One region of the Faecalibacterium sp. i25-0019-C1 genome, then DNA from elsewhere that is predicted to be linked to it. Evidence: predicted binding sites of a transcription regulator. Region 1 holds the regulator's gene; the other holds the start of a gene.
What was found. Region 1 encodes Rex, which represses fermentation and respiration genes when NADH is low (regulators of the CRP and FNR family bind a similar motif). Its sites were predicted from a motif close to ATTGTTAANNNNTTAACAAT; they were not measured.
Positions count from the first base shown of each region.

Region 2: the regulator Rex is predicted to act here: its motif matches at 1,450-1,469, upstream of ACGHUK_RS05300 (butyryl-CoA:acetate CoA-transferase).

Region 1 is NZ_AP031428.1:2,459,105-2,462,518, forward strand. It holds gene ACGHUK_RS12115 (DNA translocase FtsK) at 1-792, opposite strand, end outside; gene ACGHUK_RS12120 (ClpP family protease) at 895-1,575, opposite strand; gene ACGHUK_RS12125 (redox-sensing transcriptional repressor Rex) at 1,837-2,478, shown strand; gene ACGHUK_RS12130 (thymidine kinase) at 2,729-3,346, shown strand.
Region 2 is NZ_AP031428.1:1,071,709-1,075,122, reverse strand. It holds gene ACGHUK_RS05310 (acetyl-CoA C-acetyltransferase) at 1-558, opposite strand, end outside; gene coaD (pantetheine-phosphate adenylyltransferase) at 638-1,144, opposite strand; gene ACGHUK_RS05300 (butyryl-CoA:acetate CoA-transferase) at 1,658-3,004, shown strand; gene ACGHUK_RS05295 (AI-2E family transporter) at 3,053-3,414, shown strand, end outside.

The DNA of each region.
Region 1 (3,414 bases):
CTCCATCTCTTCGGTCACCTTGTGGCCCCAGTGGCGGATGCCGTTCAGCCAGTCCGGCACACCGATGCGGAAAGCCGGAGTTTCCATCTCCTCTTCGGCATCTTCCTCATCCCGGTATTCATCTTCTGCTTCGTCGTAGTCTTCCTCAGCCTCGGCTTCTGCCGCGCGGGCAGCGGCACGTTCAGCGCGGCGGGCTGCGCTCTGCTGCGCCATGGCCGCACCCTTTGCGTGCACGCCGCCAAACGCAGCGCACAGCCATTGCCACACCTCTGCCGGGGTCAGATCAAAAATGTACAGGCTGACACACAGTGCCAGCACGATCATGATAAGGGTTGCCGCAGGCCGTCCGCACAGCAGCAGCAGGCTGCCGCCCAGCAGTGCGCCCAGCGCACCGCCGCCGATCCATGCATTCACGCCGTTTGCGTAGCAGGCAGCCGTCATCTGAAATGCCGACATGCCCTGCGGCTGGATATCGGAAAAAACGATCACCGTGCCGCAGGCAAACACCAGCCCCAGAACCAGCTTGAAGATCTTGGGCAGAAGGTCTTCGCCCCGGGTATACTGCACAGCAAGGCAGCACACTGCCGCGCCCAGCACAAAGCTGCCGCAGCCAAAAAGTCCGAACAGCACATCGTGCAGGGCCTTCCATGCCGAATCTCCCTCCACAAAGGCCAGCACCACCAGCAAAAGGCCTGCAAACAGGGTGCCAAGCCCCGCCGGAAGCCGCTGTTCTGCGCGTTTTTTGCGCGATGCTGCGCGCCGTGTTGTCGTTTTACGTTTTTTTGTTGCCATGTTTCTTTGTTCCCCGCGTTTGTAGTAGACACACTATTTGATTTTATTATTGTACCACGCAGGGAAGAAATTGGCAAACCTATTGTTGTACAAAATCGGCCTTCATTTGCGTTCAATCTCTTTATACAACCACGCCAGCGCATCCGAAAGCCCGCCCAGCTCGTCGATGAGCTTTTCCTTCACGGCCCGGCGTCCATCCAGCACGGTGCCCATGTCCATCACCAGCTCGCCGGTGTGGAGCATCAGGTCGGTGTAGCGTTTTTCAGTCATGCCGCTGTGGGCCGCTACGAAGCCGGTGATGCGCTGCTGCATCTGCTCAAAGCTGCGCATGGTCTGCGGCACCCCCAGAATGACGCCGGAATGCCGCACCGGGTGCACGGTCATGGTGGCTGTGGGCACGATGAAGCTGCGCCGGGCGCTGACGGCCAGCGGGATACCGATGGAGTGCCCGCCGCCCAGCACAAGCGTTGCACTGGGTTTGGACACGCTGGCGATCAGCTCCGCCAGCGCAAGGCCCGCTTCCACATCACCGCCTACCGTGTTCAGCAGCACCAGCAGGCCTTCGATGCGAGGATCCTCCTGCGCGGCCACCAGCTGCGGGATGACATGCTCATACTTCGTGGTCTTCTGGCCTTGCGGCGCTTCCGAATGGCCTTCGATCTGGCCGATGACGGTCAGGCAGTGGATCACATGCTCCCCGCGGGCCAGCGTGACCGTGCCCAGATCCTCGATCTCTTCTTTTTCCAGCCGACGCGCATCGGTCTGCTGCGTTTCATCGTTCATATGCTTTCCTCCTGCGTTTTTTGTCAGCATTCCCCAGCCTGTGCCGGGCTATGCAGACCCGCTGCAGCAAAAAAGCGGTAACATTTCATAAAATTTTTTTGAGAATGATTTGACATTCTCCATCGGTGCAGTATACTTTAAATAATTGACTGTAATATCTGCAATATGAACCCGTAAACGGATCGGGGTTTCTCTGTGCCGCATCTGTAAAGCAGGCAGCTGCGGCAAGTACTGCAATAGAGCGAAAGGAGAAAGTATTCTATGAACACTCCTGCAAGGGCTTCGCTTCCCGTTATCAAGCGTCTTCCCAAATATTACCGCTATCTGTGCTCTCTGCAGGCGGACGGCATCAACAGCATTTCCTCCCGCGAGCTGGCTGCTCAGATGGGCACCACCGCTTCGCAGGTACGGCAGGACTTCAACTGCATCGGCGATGTGAATGGCCGGCAGGGCATCGGCTACTCGGTGGAAAACCTGCTCTCCATTCTGGAAGGCCTGCTGTTCGGCAACGGCGACCGCCTGCCCACCATCCTGATCGGCTGCGGCCGTCTGGGCAAGGCAGTGAGCCGCTTTATCACCACCGACACCAACGGCTACCGCCTGATCGCCGCCTTTGATGTGGCACAGAGCGAGGTGGGCAAGGAGATCAGCGGCATCCAGATCCGCCATATCGACGAGCTGGAGTCTTTCTGTGCCGAGCATCACCCCAAGGTCGCAGTGCTCTGTGTGCCCCGCGACGGTGCGGAACAGGTCAGCGGCCGTCTGGTGGATCTGGGCATCGAGGGCTTCTGGAACTTCTCCCACTATGACCTCTCTGTGCCGTATCCCGATGTGGTGGTGGAGAACGTCCATCTGGGCGACAGCCTGATGAGCCTTGGCTACCGCCTGCGCAATCAGGACTGAACGTACCTATTGTAAGTAATAAGAGAACCCTCTCAGTCAAAGCCTGAGATGCCGCTGAACCCTCTCAGTCTCGCATACGCTCGACAGCTCCCCCGAAAGGGGAGCTTTATGAGTGGGGACGGGAAAGTTTCTGCTTCTCCGGCGAAGGACAGCCTGCCCGGAAGATGCAGAAAAGCTCCCCCATCGGGGGAGCTGGCAAAGCCGTCAGGCTTTGGCTGAGAGGGTTCTTTCTGTAAGGAGAGTTTTTCAAATGGCAAAACTGTATTTCCGTTACGGCGCGATGAACAGCGGCAAGAGCACCGCCCTGATGCAGGTAGCCCACAACTACGAAGAACAGGGGATGCGGGTGCTGATCCTCAAGCCACAGGTGGACACCAAGGGCGGCGGTGAGCTGGTGAGCCGTCTGGGCGTGCGCCGCAAGGCTGATCTGCTGATCCCGCCGGAGACGGACGTGTTCGAGGCCGTGCGCACGGCCAACGCTGACGGTGCGCCGCTGGCCTGCGTGCTGTGCGACGAGAGCCAGTTTTTCACTGCGCAGCAGGCAGAACAGCTGTTCATGGTAACGGTGGACCTGAACATTCCGGTGATCTGCTACGGCCTGCGGGCAGATTTTTCGCTTAAGGGCTTTCCCGGCTCTACCCGCCTGCTGGAGCTGGCCCACACCATCGAGGAGATGAAGACTATCTGCACCTGCGGCCGCAAGGCCATCTGCAACTGCCGCAGAGTGAACGGCAGATTCGTCTTTGAGGGCGAGCAGGTGGCCATCGATCTGGAAAACGATGTGCAGTACGTGAGCATGTGCCCCCAGTGCTATTTCAAGGCAAAGCGCGCGTTCTACGCCGAAAAAGCTGCTTCGCGGGTTGAATAAACTTGTATACAAGGCTGCTGTGTTCAACGACACGGCAGCCTTTCTTTTTTATTCCCGGCCCACAGGCG
Region 2 (3,414 bases), 1.4 Mb from region 1:
ACGGGTGATGGGGCTGTAGCCGTACTTCTTCTGATAGGTCTCGTTGGTGCAGACGTTCTCAGCGGTCATGCCCATGTGCTTGTTGAAGCCGCAGGCATCCCACAGAGCATCGTTGACCATGGTATCCACGATCTCGCTCTTGCCCATAGGAGCGCCCATGCGGTAGCCGTAACGAGCCTTCTGCAGTGCGAAGGGAGCCATGTCCATGTTCTCCATGCCGCCTGCGACCACGATATCAGCATCGCCAGCCTCGATCATCTGAGCAGCCATATTGACGCAGTTCAGACCGGAGCCGCACACCACGTTGACAGTGACAGCCGGGGTCTCGATGGGCAGGCCAGCCTTCAGAGCAGCCTGACGAGCGACGTTCTGGCCCAGACCGGCCTGAATGACGCAGCCCATGTAGACATGATCGACCTGCTCGGGAGCGACGTTTGCACGGTTCAGAGCTTCCTTGATGACGATGGAGCCCAGCTCAACTGCGGGAACGTTTGCCAGAGTGCCGCCGAACTTGCCAATAGCGGTACGGCATGCAGATGCGATAACGATCTTTTTCATGTGAATAGCCTCCTGAATTGTGTATGTGTTACTTTTCGTAAGCCATTTTTATCAAAACGCCCGTAAGCGCTTTTACAAATTAGGTCTCGGGGTCTTTTTTCTGCCGGATCAGCGCATACTTTTCGTTGACCGCCTTTTCCACATTGGGTGTGACGAACTTACCGATGTCGCTGCCGTAGTAAGCTGCCTCTTTTACAATGGTGGAAGAAAGGTAGCTCCACTTGATGCTCGTTGCCAGAAACATGGTCTCGATGCCGGGCATCAGTGCGTGATTGGTCTGCGCAAGCTGGATCTCGTTTTCAAAATCCGTCACCGCCCGCAGGCCCCGCACCATCACCGAAGCGTGCCGTTTCTTGGCGAACTCCACGGTCAGGCCGTCGAAGCTCTCCACCGAAACATTCTGGATGCCCTTGCAGCATTCCTTTAAAAGCTCCACGCGTTCCTCCACGGTGAACAGCGGATTCTTTGCGTTGTTGTTGAGCACCGCCACGATCAGATGATCGTTGATCTTTGCTGCGCGCTTGATGATATCGAGATGCCCTTTTGTGACCGGATCGAACGAACCGGGATAAACTGCTGTTGCCATCGTCTGGTGTCCTCCTTGAGCGCTGTGAAAAGCGCGTTTTGGTTCTGCCATGATAGCACTTTCCAGTCTTGGGTGCAAGATTTTTGTGCAAGCTGTACGTTTTATCGTTAAAATTTAAACAATCAATGTCGTGCTGCATCGCAGCTGCTTGCTACGCTATAAGTAAACCATATCGTCAAAATTTTATCAAGTCCTTTTGCAAAGATTTTGGTTTTTCAGCACCAAACAATCGTCCAAAAACTCCGCGAATTTTGTCCATATTGCCAGTCGGTCAAAATTTTCTCGATAAACTATTGATTCTACACATTGTTAATGTTATAACTAAGTTGTGCAGATCTGCTGCCCTGTCCGACAGCTGCCTTCTGCTGGTTATCAGGATATCATCCGCCTGTGTCAGAGCTGTGTTCAAATTGCCAACAGGTGGTAAACATCCTGCAAAGATTTGTCCGTGCAGGAAGAGTAAATGATAAATTTACAATTCCTTTATGTTATTATAGGAGAGGATGGTTTATAATGGATTTTACGGAACTGTATGCTCAGAAGAAAATGACCGCCGCTCAGGCTGCCGCACTGGTCAAAAGCGGTGACTGGGTGGATTACGGCTGGGCTGTGAACACCCCTGTGGCGGTGGATGCCGAGATCGCAAAGCGTCTGCCTGAGCTGGAAGGTGTCAACTTCCGCGGCGGCATCCTGATGTGGGTGCCCGCGATCTTCCAGATCGACGATCCCGCTGCACACATGACATGGAACAGCTGGCATATGGGCGGCATTGAGCGCAAGGCCATTGCACAGGGCTTCTCCTTCTACTCCCCCATCCGTTATTCCGAGCTGCCCCGCTACTACCGCGAAAGCCCGGATCCGCTGGATGTGGCGGTGTTCCAGGTGACCCCCATGGACGAGCACGGCTACTTCAACTTCGGCCCCAGTGCATCTCATCTGGGTGCTGTGTGCGAAAAAGCCAAGAAGATCATCGTTGAGGTCAACAAGAACATGCCCCGCTGCCTTGGCGGCATGGAGAACTGCATCCACATTTCTCAGGTCACCGGCATCGTGGAAGGCGAGAACCCGCCCATCGGCCAGATGGCCGCTCCCGGTGCTGCTACCGAAGTGGATCTGAAGGTTGCCAACCTGATCGTTCCGCAGATCCCCAACGGTGCCTGCCTGCAGCTGGGCATCGGCGGTATGCCCAATGCCATCGGCAGCCTGATCGCACAGAGCGATTTGAAGGATCTGGGCGTGCACACCGAAATGTATGTGGATGCCTTTGTGGATATCGCCAAGGCCGGCAAGATCACCGGTGCATGCAAGCAGCTGGACAAGGGCCGTCAGGTCTACGCCTTCGGTGCCGGCACCCAGAAAATGTACGATTACCTGAACGATAACCCGGAGTGCATGTCTGCACCCGTGGACTACACCAACGATATCCGCAGCATCTCCGCACTGGATAACTTTATTTCCATCAACAACGCTGTGGACATCGACCTGTTCGGTCAGGTGAACGCCGAGACTGCAGGCCTCAAGCAAATCTCCGGTGCCGGCGGTCAGCTGGACTTCGTTCTGGGCGCATACCTTTCCAAGGGTGGCAAGAGCTTTATCTGCCTGTCCTCTACCTTCTTTAATAAGAAGACCGGCCAGCTGGAGAGCCGCATCCGTCCCACTCTGGAAAACGGCAGCATCGTCACCGATACCCGTGCCAACATCCACTACCTGTGCACCGAGTACGGCTGCGTGAACCTGAAGGGCCTGACCACCTGGGAAAAGGCCGAAGCTCTGATCAGCGTAGCACATCCCGACTTCCGTGAAGACCTGATCAAGGAAGCCGAAAAAATGCACATCTGGCGCAGGAGCAACAAAATCTGATAAGTGCCGCGGGGATTCCTGCTGTCCGCGGCTGAAATGGAGTCTATCATGATGGACAAAAAGCCGCACATCAAGCCCTATCTCTACGGGATGTTGGCAGGATTTGGAGCGATCTCCCTGAGCATCATCTTCTTTTTCCTGATCTACCGCTTCGATGGTTTTGGTGATGCCATCTCCACGCTGACCGGCATTCTGATGCCATTCATCTACGGTGCCGTCATCGCCTACCTGCTCAAGCCTGTGTGCAACACCATCGAGAGCTTTCTGCGCCGGTTCATCCCGGAAAAGATGCATGGTCTGGTCAATGTGCTGTCCGTTACGCTGACCATCCTGTTCGGCCTGCTCCTCATCTACGCTTTGTGCATGATGATCATTCCGCAGCTCATTACCAGCGTGACCACCCTGTACTA